3 regions of the Citrobacter sp. VF227 genome follow, and region 1 is predicted to be linked to each of the others. Evidence: predicted binding sites of a transcription regulator. Region 1 holds the regulator's gene; each other region holds the start of a gene.
What was found. The regulator PurR, encoded in region 1, represses purine synthesis genes. The targets are predictions, from matches to a motif close to CANGCAAACGTTTGCNTG.
Positions count from the first base shown of each region.

Region 1 (10,300 bases):
TCACAGTTTCATGATGGCCGCAGCAGAGCGCGCCTCTCTCAAACGAAATCCATTTCATCCATTTGTCACTTTTGATACTGCGGCATTAAGCGGTCTGTCATTGGGGCAAACGGTGTTGTCAAAAGCATGTCTGGCGGCTGGAATGGAGTTTGACGGGAATCAGGCGCACTCGGCGCTGTATGATACCGAACGGACAGCCGTACTGTTTTGCGAAATCGTTAACCGCTGGAAACGCCTCGGCGGTTGGCCTCTTCCCGTGCCTGAAGAGGCATAACGGATCGATAAAAAAAGCGACCATCACAGGTCGCTTTTTTATTTCCGCTAAAATTACTCAGCGTCTGGTTCTTCGGTTTTGTATTTCGCCGCTGTTTCTTTAATCAGCTGCTGTAACTCACCGCGCTGGTACATTTCGATCAAAATGTCACAGCCGCCAACCAGCTCACCATCAACCCACAGCTGCGGAAAGGTCGGCCAGTTTGCGTATTTCGGCAGCTCGGCGCGAATATCCGGGTTCTGCAGAATATCAACGTAAGCAAAACGTTCACCACAGGCAGACAACGCCTGCACAGCCTGAGCGGAGAAACCGCAGCTTGGCAGTTTAGGGGAACCTTTCATGTACAGGAGAATCGGGTTTTCAGCGATCTGGCGCTGGATTTTTTCGATAGTGGTGCTCATTATCTTGCTTCCTTAAACTTCTTTTACGGCAGTAGTCTGACATTGTAACGGGTCAGACAGGCAACGGAAAATAACATTTTCATTACGCCTTATTATTTTATCCCCTGACGCTAAAAGTTGCATTCATAATCTCATTTATCCCCTTGAAGCCTGTGGATTTGATTGTCCTTTCACCTGTTCCCACGTTAATTGCTGTTTTTTTTTGCGGTCGGTTACGAAACACAGTTTTAAACAAAAAAAGCTATTAACTTTCCCTCTTTCTATAGATTAGAATCATCAAGTTTTGAAAATCACACGCAGGCACTATAGACCTGCCTTACCAGAGGACTGCTCAGTGGCGCGGATAAACCGAATCTCGATCACGCTCTGTGCTTTACTTTTTACTACACTGCCCTTTACGCCTATGGCTCATGCTTCCAAGCAGGCCAGGACGACAACTACCCAATCCCACCCCATCAAAACGGTAGATAAAAAGAAAAGCGCAACAACCAGCCAAAAAACAACAAAGACCAACAAGAAAACGGCGACAAAGACCTCCAGTAAAACCAGCACCAAAACCGCTTCCTCTTCTAAAAATCGCACTGCCACTCCGGCAAAGTCGACTAAAACTGCAAACCGTCGAGGCAAAACTGCCGCAGCACAAACCGCTGCCGTGACCTGGACTGAAAAATGCACGCCGCGTAAAGGCCATAAGCCACGCTGTGTAAAAGTGAAAACTACGGCTCCGACTACGCTCGCTGACGCACACAAGGTCAAAGTGCAGAAAGCCACTAAAACCGCCATGTCCACGCTGATGAATCAAATAGGCAAGCCTTATCGCTGGGGCGGTACATCGCCAAGAACCGGGTTTGACTGCAGCGGTCTGGTCTATTATGCCTATAAAGATCTGGTGAAATTCCGCATTCCCCGTACTGCGAACGAAATGTACCATCTACGTGATGCCGCGCCGATTGAACGTGGCGAACTGAAAAATGGCGATCTGGTCTTTTTCCGTACTCAGGGTCGCGGAACAGCCGATCACGTTGGTGTGTATGTCGGCAACGGAAAATTTATTCAGTCCCCGCGCAGCGGCCGGGAAATTCAAATCACCTCGCTGAGCGAAGATTACTGGCAGCGCCACTATGTGGGCGCTCGCCGGGTAATGACGCCAAAAACAATTCGCTAAAAACTTACCCTACAGAACATGCTGTAGGGTAAGTTCTTCTTTTGCATAACCTTTCAATTTGCTACCCTATCCTTACTCACAATGAGGCTATTGTGTGTACTCAATATAAATAATAAGGAGAGAAGCAATGTCGTTCGAATTACCTGCATTACCGTATGCCAAAGATGCTCTGGTCCCGCACATTTCTGCTGAAACGCTGGAATACCACTATGGCAAACATCACCAGACTTACGTTACTAACCTGAATAACCTGATCAAAGGCACGGCGTTTGAAGGTAAATCACTGGAAGAGATCGTTCGTAGCTCTGAAGGTGGTGTATTCAATAACGCAGCCCAGGTCTGGAACCACACTTTCTACTGGAACTGCCTGGCACCGAACGCAGGTGGCGAACCGACTGGTAAACTGGCCGAAGCCATTGCAGCCTCCTTTGGCAGCTTTGCAGATTTCAAAGCACAGTTCACCGATGCCGCTATCAAAAACTTCGGTTCTGGCTGGACCTGGCTGGTTAAAGGAACGGATGGCAAACTGGCTATCGTTTCAACCTCCAACGCGGGTACGCCGCTGACCACCGACGCGACGCCACTGATGACCGTTGACGTATGGGAACACGCCTACTACATCGACTATCGCAATGCTCGTCCTGGCTACCTGGAACATTTCTGGGCGCTGGTGAATTGGGAGTTTGTTGCGAAGAACTTCGCAGCATAAAAAAGATAACGCAGAAGGGCTTCCTTCTGCGTTTTTGCATTAATTCGCGGTAGTGCAAGCCTCTTCAGGCTGTCTTCTTGCGGAAATGAACACCAGCAGCAGCGCAAGCCCTGCCACAATCGCCCCCATCACAGGCACAAAACTGTAACCCAGTCCACCGGATATCACCGCCCCACCGGCTGCGGCCCCCAGTGCATTCCCCAGGTTAAATGCGCCAATATTGACTGACGATGATAAACCCGGCGCTTCGCTGGCAACACGCATCACTCGCATCTGCAACGGTGGAACCACTGCAAATGTCGCCGCACCCCAGACCACCATACTGACCGCCGCGCCAGGCTCATTACGCGCAAGGAAAGGAATGGCCAGCATAATAACCATTAACAGCAGTAAAAAGCCTTTCAACGTACCATTGACTGAACGGTCAGCCAGCTTGCCGCCAAAATAGTTACCGATTGAGAAGCCCACGCCAATCAGCACCAGCATACCGGTCACAAATGCTGGTGTGGCATGAGTGATAGTGTGCAGCACCGGTGAGATGTAGGTATAAAGCGTGAACATCGCCCCTGCTCCCAGAACGGTCGTCAGCAGAGCCGACAGCACCTGAGGACGCATAAGTACCGCCAGTTCGCTGCGGACATCCGGACGCTCTCCCGCCCCGCCTTTGGGTAATGAGAAGAACAGACTGACCATGGCGATAACGCCGAGCCCTGCCGTTGCCATGAACGACATGCGCCAGCCGATGCTTTCACCAAGCCAGGTCGCCGCCGGAACGCCGCCAATATTGGCAATGGTTAACCCCATAAACATGGTTGCCACGGCACTGGCCTGTTTATGTTTGGGCACCACACTTGCAGCAACCACAGAGCCAAGGCCGAAAAATGCCCCGTGATTAAGACTGGTCAAAATGCGTGATAACATCAGCGTGGAGTAATCCGGTGAAATCGCCGAGAGGACATTACCCAACGTGAAAATCGCCATCAGGAAAATCAACGCATTACGTCGCGCACGATGAGACAATAATAATGTCATCAGCGGAGCCCCCACCATCACGCCAACCGCATACGCGCTGATTAACATGCCGGCGGCCGGAATCGAAACATCCACTCCTTTGGCTATGACGGGCAATAATCCCATTGGCGAAAATTCGGTGGTGCCAATGCCAAACGCTCCGATCGCCAGCGCCAGTAAAGGATAATTGAGTTTCATATTGCGACTCCGTAACGTCGAGCCGTGGCGCGACATAAAATAAGAGTCAAAAGCATGACATTGATCGCAAAATTAATAAAGTTAACAAAATTGCAAAAGACTTTTGCTTATTCGCAAACAATAGAAGAGATAGACGAGCGGAAAGAGTGAGGGAGAGCTAACTCCCTCGAGGAAATTAATGCAGCGCTGCGGTCAGGCCACCCGCGACGATCAAACCCAGAACAATAATGGTAGTCACTAACGAAAATTTCAGATCGGTGCTCATCAAGTTTTCTCCTTTTTATTCCCACACAAAAAGTGATATTGCGCATTTTTACACACTTGAAAGCAAAAATCTCTCACGATTTATATTGATAACTGCTTTTAACTCTTCCCCTTTTCGTTAAGATCAGACAAAATTCCACGCTTACTTGATTAGCGTACCGGCCATTGACCCCTTCCTGACGTTCCGTGTCGTTTTCCCGGCGTGCCGCAACCCTTACGTTGCGCTAAGGGTGTGTGAAGGCAAACGTTTACCTGGAGTATTCTCAGGAGCTTAGGATATGGTCTGGAGTGAGATGTAATGGCAACAATTAAAGATGTAGCGAAGCGAGCAAACGTTTCCACTACAACCGTATCACACGTGATTAACAAGACGCGCTTTGTCGCGGAAGAAACGCGTAATGCTGTCTGGGCGGCAATCAAAGAGCTGCACTATTCTCCGAGCGCAGTTGCGCGCAGCCTGAAGGTGAATCACACCAAGTCTATTGGCTTGCTGGCCACCAGCAGTGAAGCGGCCTATTTCGCTGAAATTATCGAAGCCGTTGAGAAAAACTGTTTCCAGAAAGGCTATACCCTGATTCTGGGTAACGCATGGAACAGCCTTGAAAAACAGCAGGCTTATCTGTCGATGATGGCGCAAAAGCGCGTTGATGGTCTGCTGGTGATGTGCTCTGAGTATCCGGAGTCGCTGCTTTCGATGCTCGAAGAATACCGCCATATCCCGATGGTCGTCATGGACTGGGGCGAGGCCAAAGCCGACTTTACCGATACCGTCATTGATAATGCCTTCGAAGGTGGTTACATGGCGGGTCGGTATCTGGTCGAACGCGGTCATCGTGAGATTGGCGTGATCCCAGGCCCAATGGAACGTAACACCGGAGCCGGGCGTCTGGCTGGCTTTATGAAAGCGATGGAAGAAGCGCTGATAAAAGTACCGGACAACTGGATTGTCCAGGGGGATTTTGAGCCTGAATCCGGCTATCGCGCCATGCAGCAAATTCTGTCACAGCCGCATCGTCCGACCGCCGTCTTCTGTGGTGGCGATATCATGGCGATGGGTGCGCTGTGCGCCGCTGATGAGATGGGACTGCGGGTACCGCAGGATATCTCGCTTATCGGCTACGACAACGTGCGCAACGCCCGTTTCTTCACGCCGGCTCTGACGACCATTCACCAGCCTAAAGATTCGCTCGGTGAAACGGCCTTCAATATGCTGTTAGACCGTATCGTGAATAAACGCGAAGAGTCGCAATCTATCGAGGTGCATCCGCGTCTGGTAGAGCGTCGCTCCGTTGCCGACGGCCCGTTCCGCGATTACCGTCGTTAAGACCGTTGTGCGGGAGCCTCATCTGGCTCCCGCAGCCACTCTTTGTTCAGCGTTTCGCTATCCCCTAAATAGTCCAACAGCCAGCTCAATGCAGGTGACGTATCGTTCTGTTGCCATGTCAGACAGCATGCGGCATCAGGAAATGGATTTTCCAGCTGTAGCGCGACCCACTTGCCGCTATCGATCCACGGTTTGGCAAAATGCGTCGGTACCATGCCAACACACAACCCTGCGGATAAGCAGGTAGCGGAAGATTCCCAGTCAGGCACCACGACACGTTTTTGGTTATCCAGCAGCCAGGTAATGCGTTTTGGCAGCGTACGGGAAGTATCTTCACGCACCAGCGACGGCCAGTTGCGCAACGTGTCGTCGCTAAGCGGCCCAGGCATTGACGCCAACGGATGATGGCTGGCCACCACGCAACTCCAGCTCAGCATTCCCATGTCGCGAAAGGTATAGCGTCCCCCCACCGGAATCGCCTGCGTGGCGCCAATTGCCAGCTCAACGCGACCATCGGACAGCGCATCCCAGACGCCGTTAAACACTTCCTGAAAAACCAACAGTTCCACATCATCAAAATGACGATAGAAATCCACGATCATCTGTCGGGTGCGATCCGGGCGAACAATGTTATCTACCGCAATCGCCAGCTGTCCGCGCCAGCCGTTGGCAATTTGCTGACATTGCTGGCGGGTGATCTGCATTTTTTTGATAACAGAGCGGCCTTCTTTGAGAAACCACGCACCGGCAGGCGTCAACTCCACATCCCGATGACGTCGCTCAAAAAGCGGCACCGCCAGCCACTCTTCCAGCTGACGTACGGTGTAGCTTACCGCTGAGGGTACACGGTGCAACTCCTGCGCGGCCGAACTAAAGCTGCCATTACGCGCAACCGCATCAACCACTTCAAGTGAATATTCCGACCACATATTCTGCCTGCAAAAAATTTGAAATCAGTAAGCAAATATTAGCGTTTCACAGCAAGAATTACACTCACTACACTCAGCGGCATTGTTCTACTGCTAAAAAAAGAGAAATGATGATGCAACCTGGGAAAGGGTTTTTAGTCTGGCTGGCGGGTCTTAGCGTGCTCGGCTTTCTGGCAACGGATATGTATCTGCCCGCCTTCGCCGCAATTCAGTCCGATCTGCAAACGCCTGCATCAGCCGTCAGCGCCAGCCTTAGCTTGTTCTTAGCCGGTTTTGCCGTGGCACAGCTTCTGTGGGGGCCACTTTCCGACCACTACGGCCGCAAACCTATTTTGTTGCTGGGTTTATCTATCTTTGCTCTGGGTAGTCTGGGCATGCTGTGGGTTGAAAACGCCACAGGCCTGCTGGCGCTGCGTTTTGTTCAAGCCGTTGGTGTCTGTGCGGCATCGGTAATCTGGCAGGCGCTGGTCACTGATTATTATCCGTCACAAAAAGTAAATCGCATCTTTGCCACCATTATGCCGCTGGTCGGATTATCTCCGGCATTGGCGCCGTTGTTAGGCAGTTGGATCCTTGTACATTTTTCCTGGCAGGCCATTTTCGCCACCCTGTTTGCCATAACCCTAATTCTGATGCTTCCTGCCCTGCGCTTAAAACCAACGGCTAAAGCGCGCGACGACAGCCAGGATAAACTGACATTCGCCACCCTGCTACGCTCGAAAACCTATCGCGGGAACGTACTGATTTATGCCGCCTGTTCCGCGAGCTTCTTCGCATGGCTGACGGGCTCCCCGTTCATCCTCAGCGAAATGGGCTACAGCCCGGCAGTGATTGGCCTGAGCTATGTACCGCAAACCATCGCCTTCTTAGTCGGCGGTTACGGCTGTCGCGCTGCGTTACAAAAATGGCAAGGTCGTCAACTGCTGCCATGGTTACTCATCCTGTATGCGATTAGTGTCGTTGCCACCTGGGCTACCGGCTTTATTCACCATGTTGCGCTCGCTGAAATCCTGATCCCATTCTGCGTGATGGCGATTGCCAACGGTGCCATCTACCCTATCGTTGTCGCTCAGGCATTACGCCCGTTCCCGCAGGCGACCGGACGAGCAGCCGCATTGCAGAATACGTTGCAGTTGGGTTTATGCTTCCTGGCAAGCCTTGTGGTTTCCTGGCTGATCGCCACCCCGCTGCTCACCACTACCAGCGTGATGCTGACTACGGTGCTACTGGCGGCCGTAGGGTACAAAATGCAATCACAGAAAGCTGGCACCCCTCAAACAGACGACCGTGTGCAAATTGTCCACGGAGAGTCTCACTAATAATTACCGCGGGCTATTAATTAGCCCGCTAACAATTATATGTTGAATCATAAAAAATTCAGGCCTATACTGATTTCCGGTTTTTAAAAAAACGATAATTTTTATGCGGTAACGGGAACAAGAACGTTCTCGTATTCCCACGGATGGTCTTTTCGGCAAGGGTTCCTCCCTTCCTCTGTTCTACGTCGGATTATAGATTCACGGATTAATTTCGTGAGATTTCTCACACAGCCCAAAAAAGCGTCTACGCTGTTTTAAGGTTCTGATCACCGACCAGTGATGGAGAAGCTATGAGTTCATCGTGTATAGAAGACATCAGCGTACCGGATGATAACTGGTACCGCATCACCAGTGAATTGTTAAGCCGTGCAGGCATCGCCGTTAATGGTCCGGCACCGGCAGATATTCGCGTTAACAACCCTAGATTTTTCAAGCGCGTATTGCAGGAAGGATCGTTAGGTTTGGGTGAAAGTTATATGGATGGCTGGTGGGAATGCGACCGGCTGGACATGTTTTTTAGTAAAGCCCTGCGCGCCGGTCTTGAAAACCAACTCCCCCGCCATTTCAAAGATACACTGCGAATTGCAGCGGCTCGCCTGTTTAATTTGCAGACCAAAAAACGTGCGTGGGTTGTCGGCAAAGAACATTACGATTTAGGCAACGATCTCTTTTCCCGCATGCTCGACCCTTATATGCAGTATTCCTGCGCCTACTGGAAAGATGCCGACACACTGGAATCTGCCCAGCAGGCGAAGCTGAAAATGATTGCCGAAAAACTGCAGTTGCAGCCAGGAATGCGGATACTCGATATAGGCTGCGGCTGGGGTGGCTTGTCCCAGTTTTTGGCATCACAATATGGCGTAAGCGTGGTAGGCGTGACCATTTCTGCAGAACAACAGAAAATGGCGCAAGCGCGTTGTGCGGGGCTGGATGTCACCATTTTGCTGCAGGATTATCGCGACCTGAACGACAAATTTGATCGCATTGTCTCCGTCGGCATGTTTGAACATGTAGGACCGAAAAATTACGCGACCTATTTTGACGTAGTCGATCGCAATTTAAAACCGGACGGTCTCTTTTTGCTGCATAGCATCGGTTCTAATAAAACCGACAATAACGTTGACCCGTGGATCAATAAATATATCTTCCCGAACGGCTGTTTACCGTCAGTTCGCCAAATTGCCAACGCCAGCGAGCCGCATTTTGTGATGGAAGACTGGCATAATTTTGGTGCGGATTACGATACCACCCTGATGGCCTGGCACGAACGTTTCATGAGTTCCTGGCCTGAAATCGCCGATAATTACACCGAGCGCTTTAAACGGATGTTCAGCTATTACCTGAACGCTTGCGCAGGCGCATTTCGCGCTCGCGACATTCAGCTATGGCAGGTGGTTTTCTCCCGCGGAGTTGAACACGGCCTACGCGTTCCCCGCTAATTATTATCGCCCCCGTGCTAACGGGGGCTTTACTCTCAGGCTCCTGCTTCACCTGTGACGTTGCTGATAGCGCTTTCTCGCGCCGCCAGCACACGCTCAACGGTATCAACCACCGCCTGCGTTTGCGGATCGATTTCGATATTGACCCGCGCACCCAGTTTTTTCTTGCCAAGCGTCGTACGCTCCAGGGTTTCCGGAATCAAATGCACGCAAAAGCGTGTCGGTGTGACTTCGCCTACCGTCAGGCTGATGCCGTCAATACCGATAAATCCTTTGTACAGGATATATTTCATCAGTGACGGATCCTGAACTTTAAACCACACCTGGCGATTGTTTTCTGAGGTCAGAATTTTCGATACTTCGGCAGTAGTCATAATATGGCCCGACATTAAATGCCCGCCGATTTCATCACTGAATTTTGCCGCGCGCTCAACATTGACCAAATCTCCGACCTTCAGATCCCCCAGATTTGTGATACGCAACGTTTCTTTCATCAGATCAAAGCTTATCTGGTTACCGTTGATTTCGGTGACCGTCAGACAGCACCCATTGTGGGCAACCGATGCGCCGGTCTCAAGCGCATCCAGCATATATTCAGGTAACTCCACAACATGCGTACGAAAATTTGGTTTTTCATCAATAGACACCAATTTCGCGGTGCCCTGCACAATACCCGTAAACATACTTCTAACTCCTGAACTCAATTAAGACATCTCTGCACAGCACAATAGCAGGTGGAAATTCAGGTTGCCAGCGATGCGCCGCTACTGCCTGTTTTTTCACTGGAGAATTACGTATTCCTCGCTACAATAGACTGAAATTTCCCCAGCTTTTTCTCCTTGCTGCCAGATAAGGCGGCTTTTTTAGTCTCTCAAATAACAACAATATAGTGGTGTACACGTGCAAAAGTATGTAAGTGAAGCGCGTCAGTTATTAGCTCTGGCAATTCCGGTGATTCTTGCGCAAATCGCTCAAACTGCAATGGGATTCGTTGATACCGTCATGGCGGGTGGATACAGCGCCACGGACATGGCTGCCGTCGCTATTGGAACGTCCATCTGGCTGCCAGCTATTCTGTTTGGCCATGGACTGTTACTGGCTCTGACGCCGGTCATTGCGCAACTCAATGGTTCCGGACGCCGCGATCGGATTGCCCATCAAATACGTCAGGGATTCTGGTTGGCGGGTAGCGTCTCCGTTCTGATTATGATCGTGCTATGGAACGCAGGCTACATTATTCGCTCCATGCATAACATCGACCCGGCTC
Region 1 covers NZ_JBRFVF010000001.1:239,511-249,810, reverse strand. The annotation lists gene rnt (ribonuclease T) at 1-274, shown strand, start outside; gene grxD (monothiol glutaredoxin 4) at 328-675, opposite strand; gene ACU8YC_RS01280 (C40 family peptidase) at 1,010-1,840, shown strand; gene sodB (superoxide dismutase [Fe]) at 1,968-2,549, shown strand; gene ACU8YC_RS01270 (MFS transporter) at 2,589-3,758, opposite strand; gene cydH (cytochrome bd-I accessory subunit CydH) at 3,934-4,023, opposite strand; gene purR (HTH-type transcriptional repressor PurR) at 4,321-5,346, shown strand; gene punR (DNA-binding transcriptional activator PunR) at 5,343-6,275, opposite strand; gene punC (purine nucleoside transporter PunC) at 6,389-7,594, shown strand; gene cfa (cyclopropane fatty acyl phospholipid synthase) at 7,885-9,033, shown strand; gene ACU8YC_RS01240 (riboflavin synthase) at 9,069-9,716, opposite strand; gene mdtK (multidrug efflux MATE transporter MdtK) at 9,934-10,300, shown strand, end outside.

Region 2 (10,300 bases), 1.3 Mb from region 1:
TCCTCTTCCAGTTTGCCGCGTTTGTGGGCGTTTATGAGAGTAAATCCGGCATGGTGGGGGTTATGCCCTTTAATACTGGCACGCTGATCAACTATCAGGCCATGCTCGTCGGGAATCTGGTTGGGGTTCCTTTGTGCTACTTTATTATTCGCACGATCCGCAACCCTTTGCATGTCAGAGGCTATTTTTCTCAATTAAAGCAGCAGTTTGATAACAAAGTTACCAAAACCGAGTTTGCGATCTGGCTGATTATATTGGCTGTACTTATGGCATTACTGTGTATGCCATTAAATGAACAAAGCTCAATATTTAGCACAAATTATACGCTGTCGCTGTTGCTACCCGTCATGCTCTGGGGAGCAATGCGTTACGGCTACAGATTTATTTCGCTGATATGGTCTGTCGTACTTATTACCGCAATTCATTATTACCAGCGTTATATGCCCTGGTATTCTGGCTACGATACCCAGCTTGCCATTACCTCGTCGAGTTATCTTGTTTTCTCCTTCATCGTGAACTTCATTGCCGTACTGGCAACGCGCCAACGCTTTGTTACCCGGCGCAATCATCGTCTGGCATTCTTTGATCCGATGGTGCATCTGCCAAATTTGCGCGCATTGAACCGGGATTTGAAAAAAACGCCATGGTCAGTACTCTGCTTTTTGCGTGTTCCGGGCATGGAGTTACTGGTAAAAAATTACGGCATTATGCTGCGTATCCAGTACAAGCAAAAACTCTCACAGTGGATAACGCCACAGTTGGAACAGGATGAGCATGTCTATCAGCTATCGGGTAATGACTTAGTTTTGCGTTTTAACACCGAGTCTCATCAGGAGCGCATTGAGGCCCTGGACAGGCATATCAAGCAGTTCCGTTTTATTTGGGATGGCATGCCTTTACAGCCGCAGGTGGGGATCAGTTTTTGCTATGTCCGTTCTCCTGTTAACCATATCTATCTGTTACTGGGTGAGTTAAGCACCATTGCCGAACTTTCTCTGGCGACCAATGCGCCAGAGAACTTGCAGCGCCGGGGCGTAATGCACTTGCAACGTGATCTGAAAGATAAGGTTGCGATGATGAATCGTCTACAGCAGGCGCTGGAGCACAATCGTTTTTTCCTGATGGCGCAGCCGATTTCTGGCGTACGCGGCGATGTTTATCATGAAATCCTGCTGCGTCTTGAGGGGGATGACGGTGAAACCGTCGCCCCTGATTGCTTCTTGCCGGTCGCGCATGAGTTTGGCTTGTCGTCCAGTATTGATCTATGGGTGATTGAAAATACGCTGAAGTTTATGGCGCAGAATCGGGAAAAAATGCCCGCCCGTCGGTTTGCCATTAACTTGTCACCCACGTCGATATGTCGCGCCCGACTTCCGCATGACATCAACCAGCTACTGGTTAAGTACAAGGTTGAAGCATGGCAGTTGATCTTTGAAGTTACGGAAAGCAACGCCTTAACCAATGCGGAACAGGCACAGGCAACGTTACTGCAGCTGCAATCTATGGGCTGTCAGATTGCGATTGATGATTTTGGCACCGGATACGCCAGCTATGCGCGGCTGAAGAATGTGAATGCCGATATCCTGAAAATTGACGGCAGCTTTATTCGCAATATCGTTTCGAACAGCCTCGACTACCAAATCGTGGCTTCTATTTGCCATCTGGCGCGGATGAAAAGAATGCTGGTGGTTGCAGAGTATGTCGAAAGTGAAGAAATACGCAGTGCGGTAATTTCGCTGGGAATTGATTACATGCAGGGATATTTGATTGGAAAACCCCTGCCATTGCATGAAACGCTGGAAGAACAGGCGCCAGTTGAACTGGCACCTGCTGAGAGTTTATGCGGCGATATCGGGTGAGCTTTCTTCTTCAATTTTGAGACGCCAGCCGGTTACGCCCTCCCAGTATTGCTGCTCTTTTTCCAGATCGAGCAACACCAGCGCATTTTGGCTAAACCAGTCATGCGGGAAGCGTAAGGTCCAGTGGTTGTCGTCGGTTATCAGAGTCAGGGATGGCGGCGTAGTAGTCGCCTGGCGCTGATTATTCAGCAGCACGCCCAGGCGCAACAACTGAATTAACGGCAGAAACTGTTTTTTCTTGAACAACGTAAAGCGAGGCAAGTCATCCAGTTTCACCGCTTTGCGATGATAACGAACTAATGTTGCCATCATCAGCTGTTGTTCCTGATTGAACCCCGGTAAATCGCTGTTTTGTAAGATATAAGCAGAGTGGCGATGTAAACCGCTGTGGTTGATGTTCAGCCCAACCTCATGCAGCATCGCTGCCCAGCGCAGTAACGCTTCCAGTTGAGGATTGGCCAGTTTTGGCTGCTGCGTATGCCACTGGTCGTACATTTTCATCGTCGTTTCCAGCACGCGCCGGGCCTGTTCGCTGTCGATGTTGTACTGATTCGCCAGACTGCTGGCGGTACGGCTGCGAACGTCCTGGTGGCGAAAACGTCCTTCCATCTCATACAGCACGCCTTCGCGTAGCGCGCCATCAGAAAGGCGAAGTTCGCGGATCGCCAGTGCGTCAAAAACGCCGCACAGAATCGCGAGCCCGGGAACAAATACCGCCTTTCGCTCCTCTGACAGCCCCGGCAGGCTGAGCGCATCAAATGAGGCATGCTTCAGCACTTCAGATGTCAGTTTGTCCAGGCGTTCGGGGGTGATAAAACCGTCTTTTTCACCCATCTCCAGCAGCACTTCGTGTGCCGCTTTAATCGTGCCTGACGCGCCCATTGCGACATTCCAGCCCTGAATGCGAAACTGCCACGTTAAGGTTTCGAGCTTCTGCGCTGCTGCCATGCGGGCACGCTGAAAGTTTTCCCGGTTGATGACACCGCCTGGGAAATACATCTGGGCAAAACTGACGCAGCCCATACGGCGGCTTTCGACCAGCCTGGGCTCGAAATCTTCGCCGATCACCAGTTCTGTTGAGCCACCGCCGATATCAATAACCAGCTTGCGGCCTTTTTCCGGCTGGGTGTGTTCCACACCCATAAAAATCAGTCGGGCTTCTTCATTACCGGAAATAATCTCAATCGGGTAGGGGATGACTTTTTCTGCTCGCTTGAGAAAATCGGTCGCATTTAGCGCCTGACGTAAAGTATGGGTTCCCACGATGCATACGCTTGACGGGGGAAAGCCCTGCAGACGTTCGGCAAATAGCGACAGGCAGCTTAATCCGCGTTCCATTGCCTCTTCGCTCAGTTTGTTATCTTCGCCGAGGCCATCCGCCAGGTGAACGCGTTGTTTCAGTCGTCCGATTATCTGCATTGCGCCATCAACCACGCGGGCAATGACCATATGGAAACTGTTTGAACCAAGGTCGACCGCAGCAAATTCCTGCGGCCGTGGAGTCTTGTCGTGTATTGGCATAGCGTTAGTCAGGTTGCTCGAGTGATTTGATGTAATCGTAAATCGCCAATTGTGACTGAACTTTACGGCGGTTTCCGCGCGGTACGTAGCGATTACTGAGTTCTTTATCGATGAAGCGAGCCTTCACCGTGTCGCTGAACAGGATATCGATAATATCCAGCACGCGCTGCTTAAGACGAGGGTCCAACAGCGGAGTGGCGACCTCGATACGATAGTCGATATTGCGGGTCATCCAGTCTGCGGAGGAGAGGTATACCTGCTTATCGCCACCGTTTTCGAAAATATAAACCCGGTCGTGTTCAAGGTAGCGGTCAACAATGCTTATCACGCGAATATTGTCACTGATACCTTCCAGGTTTGGGATCAGAGAACACATACCGCGAATCAACAAATTAACCGGTACGCCTGAGCTTGAGGCCGCATAGAGACGATCAACCAGGCCTTTATCGACCAGGTTATTCAGTTTTAGTGTGATACCAGAAGGCTGGCCTTGCTGTGCATTAGCGATCTCTTTGTCGATCATCGCGTACAGCAGACGGCGTGAGTTCTGCGGAGAAACCAGCAGATAATCGAACGTCACCGGACGATACGGGTTTTCGATGAAGTTGAAAACCCGGCGAACCTCGTTGGTGATGCGCGAATCAGCGGTAAGCAACGAGTAGTCGGTATACAGTCGCGCCGTTTTTTCGTTGAAGTTGCCCGTCCCGATATGCGCATAGCGCACGACTTCATCACCCTCTTTACGTGAGATAAGGAACAGTTTGGCATGAATTTTCAGACCCGGCGCAGAGAAGATAACGTGAACGCCCGCTTCGGTAAGACGTTTGGCCCAATGGATATTGGCTTCTTCATCAAAGCGCGCCTGTAATTCCACGACCACTGTCACTTTTTTACTGTTATGCGCGGCATGGATCATCGCGTCAATGATGCGCGAGTCTTTTGCTACACGGTAGATATTGATCTTTATCGCCAGTACGCTTGGGTCGAAGGAGGCCTGACGCAATAGTTCGAGAACATGCTCAAAGGTGTGATATGGGTAATACAGCAGTACATCGCGTTCGCGGATTGCATCAAATCCGTTACGGAATTTCTCGTTGTCGAACCAGATGTGGCGCAGACGTGGCAGCGGTTTATTTACCAGGTTGGCTTTGCCAACGTTGGGGAAGTTAATAAAGTCTTTGAAGTTATGGTAACGCCCGCCTGGCACAATCGAATCGTAGCGAGAAATCGTCAGTTTTTCACGCAGTACCTCAACCAGCGCATTGGGCATGTCGCGCTGATAGACGAAGCGTACAGGCTCTGCGGTCAGACGCTGTTTCAGGCTGGATGACATCAGCTCCATCAGGCTCGATTCCATCTCGTGCACCAAATCGTATTCAGCGTCACGGGTCATTTTCATCGAATAGGCGTTCAGTGCATCGTAATCAAAGAATCCTTTGAAAATGTCGTCAAGGCAGTAACGTAAGATGTTGTCCAGGAGGATCATCGGTTTGCGACGGCGCGGAGTTTCCGGCGGCAGATTCACAAAACGGGGAACCTTATCAGAAGGGATTTCCAGCAGCGCGTAGCGGATTGTATCGCCACGGATAATTTCCACCGCCAGATAGGTGTAGTCATCTTTCAGAAACTGAACTAAATCCGTCTCGCGATTAATCAGAATCGGCGTAATGTGCTGGCGGAGATATTGCTTGAAGTAATGGCGTAACCAGCTCTGTTGATTGGCCGACAGCTGACGTTCGTTGATGAGGAAAATCTGATTGCGCGCCATCTCCAGCAACAACTCGTTGTACAGTCCGTCAAATTCCTGATCGGCTTTTAATACGCGAGCCTGGATTTTGCCTAACAGATGGCGGGAGTGAGAGTTTGAACCCTGTTCTTCGCTAATAATGATTCGGCGCTTCAGTTCGGCAAAGCGAACCTTGTAAAATTCGTCGAGGTTGTTGGAATAGATGCCTAAGAAACGCATCCGTTCGATCAACGGGTTTGATTTATCAGCAGCTTCCTGGAGTACGCGTTCGTTGAACGCTAACCAACTGAGTTCTTTCTCTATGTATAGCTTTTCCTGACCCATTACCACTTTTACTCCGTTTCATTCACGGGACACTACCGATTTATTATGGCGAGCATTGCTCTCAGATGTCCAACTGTGCCAGAAAAATATGACAATAAACCGTCTGATAGCAAAGAGAAAGGGGGAGCATAGATGAATACCGGAGATGTTAACCGGAAAAGGTATTTATGCCTGTAGACCGGAGGGTGAGATCCGGTTTACAGGTTTTTTTATTATTCGTCGGCGGCGTAACCTTGTGGCGGCAGACGAACGCCGTCCAGCCATGCAGCGTTATCACGCATCTTCAGTCGACCATCGGTAAACCAGCTTACCACCAGCGGATAAATGGTGTGCTCCTGGGCCTGAACCCGTGCCGTGACATCATCTTCGCTGTCGCCTTCAAATACCGGAACCTTGGCCTGGAGAATAACCGGTCCACCGTCCAGTTCATCGGTGACGAAGTGGACGGAGGTCCCATGCTCTTCATCGCCATTTTCCAGCACCTGACGGTGCGTGTGCAGGCCTGGATACTTCGGCAATAAAGACGGGTGGATATTCAGCAATCGTTCAGAATAGTGTGCGACAAACGCCGGGCTGAGGATGCGCATATAACCGGCCAGCACCACCACATCGGGTGCCCAGGCGTCAATCTCTTGCATCAGTTGGCGGTCGAAGGCTTCGCGACTGGCAAACTGGGCGGCTTCCAGCGAGTACGCCGGAATATTCGCTTCGCGTGCGCGTTCAAGGCCGAACGCATCGGCCTTGTTACTGAATACTGCACGTATGGTGCCATTGATTTTTTTCTGTTCGCAGGCGTCAATTATCGCCTGCAAATTGCTTCCGTTGCCGGAAATGAGCACCACAATGTTTTTCATTCAATAACCACACGCTGTTCGGAATCAGAAGCTTTGATGATACCGATTTTCCATGCGTTTTCACCTTTCTCATTGAGCAAAGCCAGGGCTTTGTCCACTTCCGGAGCTGGCAGGGCGATAACCATGCCTACGCCGCAGTTAAAGGTGCGATACATCTCATGCTGGCTAACGTTACCCGCCGTTTGCAGCCAGTTGAAGACGGCTGGCCATTGCCATGAAGATTCGTCGATCACGGCCTGCGTGTTGTCTGGCAGAACGCGTGGAATATTTTCCCAGAAACCGCCGCCGGTCAGATGGGCAATGGCATGCACATCAACCTTCTCGATCAGTTCCAGAATGGATTTTACGTAAATGCGGGTCGGGGCCAGCAAGTGATCGGCCAGCGACTTGCCTTCGAGCTCGGTGGTTTCCGGGTCACAACCGCTGACTTCAACAATTTTACGCACCAGAGAGTAGCCGTTGGAATGCGGACCGCTGGAGCCGAGCGCAATCAGTACGTCGCCGTCAGCCACTTTAGAACCGTCGATAATTTCTGATTTTTCGACGACGCCAACACAGAAGCCCGCCACATCGTAATCTTCGCCGTGGTACATCCCCGGCATTTCTGCCGTTTCCCCGCCGACCAGTGCACAGCCAGACTGCAGACAACCTTCGGCAATCCCGTTAATGACGCTGGCTGCGGTATCTACATCCAGTTTGCCGGTCGCATAGTAGTCGAGGAAAAACAGCGGCTCAGCACCCTGAACGACAAGATCGTTCACGCACATAGCGACAAGGTCAATACCGATAGTGTCGTGACGTTTCAGATCCATTGCCAGACGCAGTTTTGTGCCAACGCCATCAGTGCCGGAAACCAGTACCGGTTCACGATATTTTTGCGGCAATGCGCACAGCGCACCGAAGCCACCCAGACCACCCATAACTTCCGGACGACGCGTTTTCTTTACTACGCCTTTGATTCGATCAACCAGAGCATTACCTGCATCAATATCAACACCGGCATCTTTGTAGCTAAGAGAGGTTTTATCGGTCACTGCCTGCTTCCCCACATGTTTACTTGCAGTAAAAGTTAAATTCGGCGCAATTCTAACAGGGAAAGCAAACGTTTGCGAGCCTGCTCTGCATCAAGTTTTATCTGCTGATTTTTTCAGCATCTTACAATCATTTATCTATTTGTTTGAACTGCGCCACGAAAATGAAACCGGGTACAGTCTTGTGCTTGAAACCTGCCAGCGGAATGCACAGTATCGTACTGAAACCGGTTTCTGTTTTCTGTTACGAACCTCATTTATACCCTAAATAATTCGAGTTGCAGGAAGGCGGCGACGCAGCGAATCTCCAGGAGCGTACATAAGTACGTAACTGGAGTGAGCGAGAAAAGCCAACGCACATGCAGCTTGAAGTATGACGGGTATAGAGCGTTTTGCGCAGACTCATCACGATAGGGGAAGGGGATGTCAGGATTTAAAGCAGATTTCATGTGGGGTGGCGCTGTCGCTGCTCATCAACTGGAAGGTGGCTGGCAGGAGGGCGGTAAAGGAATTAGCGTTGCCGATGTCATGACGGCGGGGGCGCATGGTGTGGCGCGTGAAATTACTGACGGTGTCATTGCCGGTAAAAATTACCCTAACCACGATGCCATCGATTTTTATCATCGCTATAAAGACGACATAAAGCTGTTTGCCGAAATGGGGTTTAAATGTTTTCGTACTTCTATTGCCTGGACGCGGATTTTTCCCTTAGGCGACGAAGCGCAACCCAACGAAGCTGGCCTGCAGTTCTATGATGATCTGTTCGACGAATGTCTGAAATATGGCATTGAGCCGGTGATTACGTTGTCGCACTTCGAGATGCCCTACTATCTGGTGACGGAATATGGCGGCTGGCGCAACCGTAAGCTGATCGACTTTTTTGTCCGTTTTGCCCGGGTGGTTTTCACTCGTTACCAGCACAAAGTGAAGTACTGGATGACGTTTAATGAGATTAACAATCAGGCAAATTATCACGAAGACTTCGCGCCCTTTACTAACTCTGGTCTGAAATACCTGCCCGGTGAAGATCGCGAACCGGTCATGTACCAGGCGGCGCACTATGAGCTGGTAGCGAGCGCGCTGGCAGTAAAGGCCGCACGTGAGATAAATCCGGCGCTGCAAATTGGTTGCATGATTGCGATGTGCCCAATTTATCCGCTGACCTGTGCGCCGAATGACATGATGATGGCGATGAACGCCATGCACCGCCGCTACTGGTTCACTGACGTACACGTGCGCGGCAAGTATCCGCAGCATCTGATGAACTATTTCGAACGCCGTGGCTTTTTACTTGATATCACCGAGGAAGATCGCCAGGTACTGACTGAAGGCTGCGTTGATTACATTGGCTTTAGTTATTATATGTCTTTCGCGACGCAGGCTACGGCAGATAATCCACAGCTGGATTACGATGAGTCGAAAAGCCTGGTTTCTAACCCGTACGTGCAGAAGTCGGACTGGGGCTGGCAGATTGATCCGGTCGGTTTGCGCTATTCCCTGAACTGGTTCTGGGATCACTATCAACTGCCGCTGTTTATTGTAGAAAACGGCTTTGGTGCGATTGACGTGCAGCAGGCCGACGGCTCGGTGGATGATTCCTATCGTATTGACTATATGGCCGCGCATATCCGCGAAATGAAAAAAGCGGTGGTGGAAGATGGCGTGGATCTGATGGGCTATACCCCGTGGGGCTGTATTGATTTAGTCTCGGCCGGGACGGGGGAGATGAAAAAACGCTACGGTTTTATCTATGTTGATAAAAATAATGACGGGAGTGGGACATTAGCACGCTCGCCGAAGAAATCTTTTTCCTGGTATCGAAACGTCATCCAGAGCAACGCTGAAAATATTTAAAATTCATAGTGTTGACAATAAGCCCCGACCTCAAAGCGGGGCTTGTTTTATACTCATCATCCGGACGCAAACGATTTTGGTTGATCCATATCAAGCGTATGCAGTGTTGCGCCAGAGACGAAAAGCGGTATAATCCGGCGATTTTTTTTGTGGTTGCCACTCGTCTGAGGAAAGGAGAAGAGTATGAAGATCGTGGAAGTCAAACACCCACTCGTCAAACACAAGCTGGGACTGATGCGTGAAAACGACATCAGCACTAAACGCTTTCGTGAACTCGCCTCGGAAGTTGGCAGCCTGCTGACTTATGAAGCAACCGCTGGTCTGGAAACCGAAAAGGTGACCATTGAAGGCTGGAATGGTCCGGTTGAAGTTGACCAAATCAAAGGTAAAAAAATCACCGTTGTGCCAATTCTGCGTGCGGGCCTGGGCATGATGGAAGGCGTACTGGAAAACGTTCCAAGCGCGCGTATCAGCGTGGTAGGTATGTACCGCAATGAAGAGACGCTGGAGCCGGTTCCATACTTCCAGAAGCTGGTTTCTAACATTGATGAGCGTATGGCGCTGATCGTTGACCCGATGCTGGCAACCGGCGGTTCGGTTATCGCTACCATCGACCTGCTGAAAAAAGCAGGCTGCAGCAGCATTAAAGTACTGGTACTGGTTGCCGCGCCGGAAGGTATCGCGGCGCTGGAAAAAGCGCACCCGGATGTCGAGCTGTACACCGCCTCCATCGATCAGGGACTGAACGAGCACGGATACATTATTCCTGGGCTCGGCGATGCCGGCGATAAGATTTTTGGTACCAAGTAAATGAATAAATAAAAAGAAGCCGACTTTAAGAGTCGGCTTTTTTTTGAATAAAACAACCCAATCGCTAATAACAAACAACACTCAGAGGAAAACACTATGACGCGCCGTGCTATCGGGGTGAGTGAAAGACCGCCGCTTTTACAGACAATCCCGCTTAGTTTGCAGCACCTGTTCGCCATGTTTGGCGCAACGGTACTGGTGCCAGTCCTGTTTCATATCAACCCTGCTACCGTTCTGCTGTTTAACGGCATTGGTACGTTACTGTATCTCTTTATTTGTAAAGGTAAAATTCCGGCTTAC
Region 2 covers NZ_JBRFVF010000001.1:1,504,826-1,515,125, reverse strand. The annotation lists gene ACU8YC_RS07415 (bifunctional diguanylate cyclase/phosphodiesterase) at 1-1,859, shown strand, start outside; gene ppx (exopolyphosphatase) at 1,839-3,380, opposite strand; gene ppk1 (polyphosphate kinase 1) at 3,385-5,451, opposite strand; gene purN (phosphoribosylglycinamide formyltransferase) at 5,664-6,305, opposite strand; gene purM (phosphoribosylformylglycinamidine cyclo-ligase) at 6,302-7,339, opposite strand; gene ACU8YC_RS07390 (6-phospho-beta-glucosidase) at 7,760-9,190, shown strand; gene upp (uracil phosphoribosyltransferase) at 9,374-10,000, shown strand; gene uraA (uracil permease) at 10,097-10,300, shown strand, end outside.
Region 2: the regulator PurR is predicted to act here: its motif matches at 7,401-7,418, upstream of purM (phosphoribosylformylglycinamidine cyclo-ligase).

Region 3 (10,300 bases), on a different contig from region 1:
GACCATTTCGACCGTTTTCAGCGGTGCGCCGTAGGTGGTTTTAAGCCAGTCAATCGCTAACCACGCCGCCAGCGCGCCAAACTGGCCGTCAAGATTGCCGCCGTTGACGACGGTATCAATATGCGAGCCGCTTAAAATGACCTGTTCCGGAGATTCACTCCCGCGCAGGCGACCGTATAAATTACCCACTTCATCAAAGCGTGTTTCCAGACCGCTGGCATCCATACGTTTTTTAAATTGCTGTTGTGTTTCAAGCCATTCTGGTGAATACAGCAGGCGCGTCATCCCACCGGATGGATCGGCGCCAAAGGAAGAGAGCCAGGGAAGGGTTTCTTCTATTGCGTGACGAAAATGATTAATCATATGAAATTCCTGTTTCAATAATTATTGTGCAAAGGGATTCTTTGTTTCGTATGACTTGATATAGAGAGCATCGGAAATCAGGTATTGATAAATATCATCAACAATGTCGATGCCATGAACGGTGGCATTGCGTTGATTAATATCTTGATCCTGTCCGGGGTAATAAACCTGTTTAAAACCAGGCGCAGGGTTAACGGCATTCAACTCTTGCATGGTTTGACTGAGATGCTGACGAAATAATTGGCTGGAGGAGAAAAACTCGGGGTTAATCACTAAATGCAGTTGGCCTAAATTACGTCCAGCATGGAGATCTTCATACATAGAACTGACCTGACGACCAAACGGTAATCCCAGCAGAATCCCGGATAACACATCGATCATCATCATCAGACCATAGCCTTTCGGCCCGGCGGCGGGAAGCAACGCATTAACCGTAAAAGGATCGGTGGTCGGCGCGCCATTTTTATCGACAGCCCAGGTATCCGGGATTAGTTCGTTGCGTGAGCGGGCATCCAGAACTTTGCCCCAGGCCTGCACCGTCGTCGCCATATCGAAGGTCATGATATCGTCGCCAGCCCCCGGCGCTGCGAAGGCTAACGGATTGGTTCCGTAGTAAATTTCCGCGCCGCCGAACGGTACGACCATCGGATCGGACTGGCAGACAGAGAGTCCAATCAGGCCTGCGCGGGCGGCTTGCTGTACAAAGTAAGAAATGGCTCCGCTGTGTCCCATTCGGCTAATGCCGACAACAGCGACGCCATTTTTTTTAGCAATTTCAATTGCATGCTCCATACCCATCTTTGCTGCGACTTGCCCTGCGGCATTATCGGCATGCAAAATCGCTGTGCAGGGACCGGTATCTTCAAAACGAAATGTGGGTTCGCGGTTGGTGCCGCCTTTTGAAATGCGTTCGGCATAGTATTCAACGCGTACGGCGCCATGAGAATGAATGCCTCTGGCATCGGCATAAACCAATACCTCGGCAACCGTTGTGGCGTGCTCACGTTTTAGTCCGGCCTTGCAAAGCTTATTCTCGATAAGCTGGTGGAGTGTTTCCCGACTGATTTTCATCTGTCTTCCTTTTTAACGACGGTGTGAAGCATGACTGCCGTTAACATACCGGGAAAATAAATCTAATATGTGATCCAGATAGGCAAAAAAATATAGTTAGAATTTATTTGATAATCAGCGTTGGTTTGCCTTTTCTTTTTAAATAAATAATGCCATTAGAAAATAACATGTAATCCTTGGGGGGTTATTAAAATTCTTTTGCTAATAAATTGTATGTGATATCAGTCACTCTATTTGCTATGTCAGATATATACCTTGAGTTCCACATTAACACTACTCGTGCAATTGCCATGGGTGCAATTATTAAGGGGTTGTTATGATCCACGCCTTTATTAAAAAAGGGTGTTTTCAGGACTCTGTCAGTTTAATGATTATTTCACGCAAGCTGAGTGAGTCCGAAAATGTAGACGATGTATCGGTCATGATGGGAACGCCAGCGAATAAATCATTGCTGGAAACAACTGGATTCTGGCATGACGATTTTAATCAGGCGACGCCGAATGATATTTGCGTGGCGATTCGTACTGAAGCGGCGGATGAAAGTATTACCCAGGCTATTTTGCAGCAACTGGATGAGTCGTTGCAGCAGTTGGCGCAGGCAACCGGGGGGAGCCAAACGCTATTGCAGGTCAGGCGCTGGGAAAGCGCGTGTCAGAAATTGCCTGAAGCGAATATGACGTTAATTTCTGTTGCGGGCGAATACGCGGCTGAACTGGCGAACCAGGCGCTGGATCGCAACCTGAACGTCATGATGTTCTCCGACAACGTCACGCTGGAAGATGAAATCAATCTGAAGCGGCGTGCGCAAGATAAAGGCCTGCTGGTGATGGGACCCGATTGTGGAACCGCCATGATTGCTGGTACGCCGCTGGCATTTGCCAACGTGATGCCGGAAGGCAACATTGGCGTCATAGGCGCCTCCGGCACAGGGATCCAGGAGCTGTGTTCACAGATAGCACTGGCCGGGGAAGGCATCACTCACGCCATTGGTCTGGGTGGACGCGACCTGAGCGCTGAGGTGGGAGGAATTAGCGCACTTACCGCGCTGGATATGCTCGGTGCAGATGATAAAAGTCAGGTGTTGGCTTTTGTGTCTAAACCACCGGCGGAAGCTGTTCGCCAGCGTATTGTCACGGCGATGAAAGCCACGGGTAAACCCGTTGTGGCACTGTTTCTAGGTTACACCAGCGCAGCGGCCCGCGATGAGAACGTCTGGTTTGCATCGACGCTGGATGATGCGGCTCGTCTCGCCTGTTTGCTGGCGCGCGTCACGGCGCGACGTAGCGCGCTTTTAGCTACGGGGGACGGCCTTATTCGGGGGCTCTATACCGGAGGAACGCTGGCTGCCGAAGCGGCAGGTCTGCTGGCCGCAAACCTTAATGTTGCAGCGGATGCACAACATCATCACGGCATGATGTTGGATGCCGCCGGGCATCAGATTATCGACCTCGGGGATGATTTCTACACCGTCGGCCGACCGCATCCGATGATCGATCCTGCGTTACGTAATCAGCTTATTACGGACCTCGGCTCTCAGCCGCAGGTGCGGGTGTTATTGGTCGACGTCGTGATTGGTTACGGGGCGACGGCAGATCCAGCTGCATCACTGGTTGAGGCCTGGCAAAAAGCATGTGCTGTGCGAGACATCGACCAACCGCTGTTTGCGATTGCAACGGTGACCGGTACAGAACGCGATCCGCAGTGTCGTTCACTGCAAATCGCCACGCTGGAGGATGCCGGTATCGCTGTGGTGAGTTCATTGCCTGAGGCTACCTTGCTTGCCGCTGAGCTGATTCGGCCATCTCAACCTTTATCTCATCAATCCGCACCTTCGTTACTGGAAAAAGTCGCGGTCATTAATGCCGGGTTACGCAGTTTTGCACTGGATTTACAGGCGGCAGAAAAGCCTGTGGTGCATTACCAGTGGGCGCCTGTCGCTGGCGGTAACAAAAAACTGGCTCGTTTATTAGAACGTTTGCAATAAGGGGTTCCAATGTTTACATCAGTGGCACAAGCCAATACTGCAGTAATCGAACAAATTCGTCGTGCGCGCCCGCACTGGCTGGACGTGCAACCCGCGTCCTCGTTAATCAGGGAGCTTAATGAAGGAAAAACACTGCTTCATGCGGGACCGCCAATGCGTTGGCAAGAAATGACCGGTCCAATGAAAGGGGCCTGCATTGGTGCATGCCTGTTTGAAGGGTGGGCCAATGACGAAATGAGCGCACTGGCATTACTGGAGCAGGGGAAAGTCAATTTTGTACCTTGCCATCACGTTAATGCCGTGGGGCCAATGGGCGGGATCACCTCTGCCAGCATGCCGATGTTGGTGGTGGAAAACATTACTGAAGGGAACCGTGCTTACTGCAATCTCAACGAAGGCATTGGCAAGGTGATGCGCTTCGGTGCGTACGGCGAGGATGTTCAGCAGCGCTTACGCTGGATGCGCGATGTTCTGATGCCGGTCTTAAGCGCTGCATTGGGGACTCTGGAACAGGGTATTGATCTGACCGCCATGATGGCACAGGGCATTACGATGGGCGACGAGTTCCATCAGCGCAACATTGCCTCTTCAGCCCTGCTGATGCGTACGCTGGCACCGCAAATTGCCCGTCTGCAACATGATAAGCAGCAGATTGCTGAAGTGATGGATTTCCTCAGTGTAACCGACCAGTTTTTCCTCAATCTGGCTATGGCTTACTGTAAAGCAGCGATGGACGCCGGAGCGATGGTGCGTTCTGGCAGTATTGTGACGGCGATGACCCGTAATGGCGACATGTTCGGAATTAGGGTGAGTGGACTTGGCGATCGCTGGTTTACCGCACCTGTTAACACCCCGCAGGGACTGTTCTTTACTGGTTTTTCGCAGGAACAGGCTAACCCGGATATGGGTGATAGCGCCATCACCGAAACGTTTGGCATTGGCGGAGCAGCGATGATCGCCGCACCAGGGGTCACGCGTTTTGTCGGTGCGGGTGGAATGGAGGCGGCGAAATCTGTGTCCGAGGAGATGGCGGAAATCTATCTGGAGCGCAATATGCAGTTGCAGATCCCTGGCTGGGATTTCCAGGGGGCTTGTCTGGGACTCGATATTCGTCGCGTGGTCGAAACGGGGATTACGCCGCTGATCAATACCGGTATTGCGCATAAAGAGGCCGGTATTGGCCAGATTGGCGCGGGGACTGTCCGTGCGCCGTTGGCATGTTTTGAGCTGGCTCTGGAGGCGCTGGCTGAAAGCATGGGCATCAGTTAAAAGGAGCACGCATGATGATCATCCATCCTCTGCTGGCTAGCCAGCAGTCCCCGGATTTCCGCCAGTCCTGGCAATTGTCTGGCGTCTGGCGACGCGCGATTAATCTCGTGGCCGAAGGGGGCGCACTGTTGACCTTGCACCGCCAAGGGAGTGGCTTTAGCCCGGCAGGATGGGTGATCCGTACGCATGATTTTGATGCGCTGCGTGCGGTGTTACGTGGAAACGAAACTCCTCTGACTGTCCCTGGTGGGATCCAACTGGGGCCATTTTTGCTGTACCAGCCGCAGCGCTGCTGTTCGTTGAGAATCACTTCCCGGCCACATTCTCCGCGGCTTTCACCCGCCTGGATGAATCGCGGCGAGGAAACGGGGTTGTTCGGACCGTTAATGTTGGCGGCAAACCTGCCTTTGTGCTCAGAACTACGTCAGTTCCGCCACTGCTTCTTCTCGGCGCTTGCGGGGGTGTCGACAGACTGGCGACAGTGGTTAGGCAAAGGGCCCGGGTTAACGCCCAGCCATGATGATACGTTGACCGGCATGCTGCTGGCGGCCTGGTATTTCGGTGCGCTGAATAAGGTTTCCGGCCAACATTTCTTTGCTGCTTCCGGCAACCTTGAACAGGCGACGACTGTGGTTAGCGTGAGCTACTTGCGCTACGCGGCAGCAGGTTACTTCGCTTCACCTTTACTCCACTTCACCCATGCGTTGCGTCGTCAGGAAAGACTGGATGCGGCGATTGATTCGCTGCTGGCGCTTGGGCATACCTCCGGCGCAGATACTCTGCTGGGGTTCTGGATTGGACAACAAATCATAGAAGGATAGGGAATGAAAACGCTGGTTGTTGCTCTCGGTGGCAACGCATTATTGCAGCGCGGCGAGGCGCTGACTGCAGAAAATCAATACCGTAATATTGCCAGCGCCGTACCCGCCCTGGCGCGTCTGGCGCGCACATATCGCTTGGCTATCGTCCATGGCAACGGGCCGCAGGTAGGCTTGCTTTCGTTACAGAATCTCGCCTGGAAGGAGGTCGAGCCTTATCCATTAGATGTGCTGGTGGCCGAGACGCAGGGCATGATTGGTTATATGTTGGCCCAGAGTCTGACCGCTGAACCGGAAATGCCGCCGGTGACCACGGTGTTGACACGAATTGTTGTCTCAGAAGACGATCCTGCGTTTATGGCACCGGAAAAATTTATTGGTCCGGTCTATTCGCCCGAAGAGCAAACGCAGTTGGAAGCTACCTACGGCTGGCATATGAAGCGTGACGGCAAATACCTGCGGCGCGTTGTCGCTTCGCCAGAACCTCGCCAGATCGTTGAAAGTGACGCCATTAAGCTCTTACTCAAGGAAGGACATGTGGTGATTTGCAGCGGGGGCGGCGGTGTCCCCGTTACTGGCGAAGGATTGGGGTCTGAAGCGGTCATTGATAAGGACCTGGCGGCGGCGTTGCTGGCTGAACAGATTGATGCAGATGGTCTGGTTATTCTGACCGATGCTGATGCGGTCTATGAAAACTGGGGGACGCCGGAACAGCGCGCGATCCGTCAGGCCTCTCCAGATGAACTGGCACCGTTTGCAAAAGCAGATGGTTCGATGGGACCAAAGGTCACCGCTGTCAGTGGATATGTGAAACGCCGTGGGAAACCAGCATGGATTGGCGCGCTGTCACGCATTGAAGATACGCTGGCGGGCAACGCTGGAACCTGTATCCGCCTGTAAAAAAACGGGGCGTGTGTATACCCGCCCCGTGTCTTTTTATTTCAGCTTTGACTGCGCCCAGATAATGCCGCTGGCGTATTCCGGCGGCAGCAGAGGGATAAGCGCTTCCAGCGTCGCGCTAAGACGTGCTGTATCGCTGTCGCTCAGATTCAGATGACCCACCTTACGACCTTCACGCACTTCTTTGTCATACCAGTGCAGGTGTACCAGCGGCAGCTTCAGCCAGTCGTAGTTCAGGTCGCTACCAATCAGGTTTACCATCACCGAAGGATTGTTCACCACCGGCGTCGGTAACGGCAGATTGGTAATGGCGCGCAGGTGTAGCTCAAACTGGCTGATGCTGGCGCCGTTTTGCGTCCAGTGTCCGCTGTTGTGTACGCGCGGAGCCAGTTCGTTGATCAGCAGACCTTCCGGGGTGATGAAACACTCCATCGCCATCACACCGACATAGCCCAGTTCCTGCATGATGGCAGAGAGCATCGCTTCGGCCTGCGCCTGCTGTCTGGCGTTAGCCTGCGGGAAGACTACGCTGGTGCGCAGAATACCGTCCTGGTGCAGGTTATGGGTCAGCGGATAGAAGACGGTGCTGCCGTCGTGCGCACGAGCCCCCACCAGCGACACTTCACCAGAGAAGTTGATTCCCCGCTCGACGATGCACTCGCCGTAGCAGTCGTCTGGCAGTTGTTCGGTTTCACTGGCGCGTAAACGCCACTGCCCACGACCGTCGTAGCCACCGATGCGGCGCTTGACGATAGCCAGTTCACCCAGTTTGTCGAATACCGCAGGCCATTCGCTTTTATCCGCCAACAGTTGCCACGGCGCAGTCGCCAGGTCGAGCTTGTCGAAAAGCTGCTTTTGCGTCAGGCGGTCGGCAATAATCGGGAAAACGTCGCGGTTAACAAACGCTGGGTGGCGCGCCAGTTCGCGAGTGAGCGCTGTTTCCGGCCAGCGTTCAATCTCTGCGGTGATCACGCTTTGCTGAAAAGGTACTGCAGCAGGCTCAGCATCCAGCCCGACGGGCCAGACCGCAATACCCAGAGGCTCACCGGCCTGGCGCAGCATGCGCCCTAACTGACCGTTACCGAGTACGCAAACCTGCTTCATGCCGCACCTCGCGGGTCCGGGTTTTCCAGCACCTCATCGGTTTGCGCTTTGCGCCAGTCGTCCAGACGCTGGTGTAATGTTTTGTCGTGTGTAGCAAGAATCTGTGCTGCCAGCAGAGCCGCATTGGCCGCACCCGCTTTGCCGATCGCCAGCGTTCCAACGGGAATTCCGCGCGGCATTTGAACAATGGAGTAGAGGCTATCTACGCCGCTCAACGCCGCGCTTTGCACCGGAACGCCGAGAACAGGCACCAGCGTTTTCGCCGCAATCATACCTGGCAGATGTGCAGCGCCGCCGGCACCGGCAATTATCACCTGATAGCCGTTCTCTTCAGCATTTTCGGCGAAGCTGAATAGCTTGTCTGGGGTGCGGTGGGCGGAGACGACTTCAACATGATGCGGAACGTTCAGGATTTCGAAGATTTCGGCGGCGAACTGCATGGTAGCCCAGTCGCTTTTGGACCCCATCACGATGGCGACACGCGCCGGATTATTGCGGGAAGACATGCGTCTGAAAACTCCTGTGGTGCACTACACTCGACTTTTGAGGCCACCGAGAATAGCATAATTCAATCTCAAGGAAAACGATTGCGCGCTTTACACTTCACTCTTCAAGCTGCCTCTTTGTTGGCTGCATCTGCTCACCCCAGTCACTTACTTTTGTAAGCTCCAGGGGACTCACAGATTTGCCGCCTCGATGCAACTCGAATAGTTTTGTGTAAAGAGGAACTGGGTGCCTGCAGAATTAAAACGGAAAAGCGATTAGCTCAACGTCGCTGGACGTGACTTTTACCATTGAGCCTTCGGTATGCCATGCGCCTAATACCACGCGGAAAGCGGGTTGTTCATTGGCCGTGAGTTCGTGGACAGCCGGACGGTGTGTATGACCGTGAATTAACCACTGGACCTGATGTTTTTCCATCTCGTTAATCACGGCCTGCGGATTCACATCCATGATTTCCAGCGATTTACTGCTGTTGGCGGCAAGACTTCCGGCGCGCATTTTTGCGGCAATGCGCTGGCGAACGAACAGGGGCAGGGCGAGAAACAGCTTCTGTAGCCAGGGTTGATGCACTTTGGCGCGAAACGCCTGATAGCCCGCGTCGTCGGTACACAAGGTGTCGCCATGCATGATCAGTACCTTGCGGCCATACAGGTCGAGCACTTTTTCTTCGGGCAGCAGAGTCATGCCGCTTTCACGGGCAAAACGCTTGCCGAGCAGAAAGTCACGGTTGCCGTGAATAAAAAAGCAGGGGACGCCGGTGTCAGCCAACGCTTTTATCGCCTCGGCCATTTCATGATGCAGCGGATTAGGATCGTCATCGCCAATCCAGGCTTCAAACAGATCGCCGAGAATGTATAGCGCATCGGCCTTGCGCGCATCGCCGGCTAAAAAACGCAGAAAACCGGCGGTGATCGCCGGTTCTTCTGTGCAGAGGTGAAGGTCTGCAATAAACAGTGTCGCCACGATTACTCGCTGACGGTCACGTTTTCAATGATGACGTCTTCTTTTGGCACATCCTGGTGCATGCCGCTGCGACCGGTGGAAACGCCTTTGATTTTATCAACCACGTCCATGCCTTCAACCACTTCAGCGAACACGCAGTAACCCCAACCCTGCATGCTTTCGCCGGAGAAGTTCAGGAAGTCGTTGTCTGCAACGTTGATAAAGAACTGTGCGGTTGCGGAGTGCGGAGCCTGAGTACGCGCCATTGCCAGCGTACCACGGGTATTTTTCAGACCGTTGTTCGCTTCGTTTTTGATCGCTTCTTTCGTGGCTTTTTGCTTCATGCCCGGCTCGAAACCGCCGCCCTGGATCATGAAACCGTTAATAACACGGTGGAAAATGGTGTTGTTATAAAAACCTTCGCGGCAGTAGTCCAGGAAGTTTTTAACTGTTTCAGGCGCTTTATCATCAAACGTTTTGATTACGATATCGCCGTGATTAGTGTGGAAAGTAACCATTTTTGCATCCTGTTCCGATAGATTGGTGCTTCGACCCCGTCAAGGGTCAGAGTTAGGGGTGTGTTATAGCATAACCGCAAGCTGCGATCACCTCGCAAAGTGTGCTGCTTCCGGTCTCAATTATGGGTATTATACAGACTTTACTATCCACACACGTCTACACGGAATCTTCGATGTTAAAAATCTTTAATACACTGACGCGCCAAAAAGAGGAATTCAAACCTATTCATGCCGGGGAAGTCGGCATGTACGTGTGTGGTATTACCGTTTACGATCTCTGTCATATTGGCCACGGACGTACCTTCGTTTCTTTCGACGTCGTTGCACGCTATCTGCGCTTCCTCGGCTATAAGCTGAAGTATGTGCGCAACATTACCGATATCGATGACAAAATCATCAAGCGCGCGAATGAAAACGGTGAAAGCTTTGTGGCGCTGGTCGACAGAATGATCGCAGAAATGCATCGCGATTTCGATGCGCTGAATATTTTGCGCCCGGATCTGGAACCGCGCGCGACGCACCATATCGCCGAGATTATTGAGATCACCGAACAGCTGATCGCCAAAGGTCACGCCTATGTTGCCGATAATGGCGACGTGATGTTCGACGTCCCGACTGATCCGAACTACGGTCAGTTGTCACGCCAGGATCTGGAACAACTGCAGGCGGGCGCTCGCGTTGACGTGGTTGACGTGAAGCGCAACCCGATGGACTTCGTGCTGTGGAAAATGTCCAAAGAGGGCGAGCCGAGCTGGCCGTCACCGTGGGGCGCGGGCCGTCCGGGCTGGCACATTGAATGTTCTGCGATGAACTGCAAACAGTTGGGC
Region 3 covers NZ_JBRFVF010000002.1:694,869-705,168, reverse strand. The annotation lists gene allC (allantoate deiminase) at 1-363, opposite strand, end outside; gene allD (ureidoglycolate dehydrogenase) at 385-1,434, opposite strand; gene ACU8YC_RS10835 (acyl-CoA synthetase FdrA) at 1,751-3,418, shown strand; gene ACU8YC_RS10830 (YlbE family protein) at 3,428-4,687, shown strand; gene ACU8YC_RS10825 (DUF2877 domain-containing protein) at 4,699-5,508, shown strand; gene ACU8YC_RS10820 (carbamate kinase) at 5,512-6,405, shown strand; gene purK (5-(carboxyamino)imidazole ribonucleotide synthase) at 6,442-7,509, opposite strand; gene purE (5-(carboxyamino)imidazole ribonucleotide mutase) at 7,506-8,015, opposite strand; gene lpxH (UDP-2,3-diacylglucosamine diphosphatase) at 8,254-8,976, opposite strand; gene ppiB (peptidylprolyl isomerase B) at 8,979-9,473, opposite strand; gene cysS (cysteine--tRNA ligase) at 9,647-10,300, shown strand, end outside.
Region 3: the regulator PurR is predicted to act here: its motif matches at 8,086-8,103, upstream of purE (5-(carboxyamino)imidazole ribonucleotide mutase).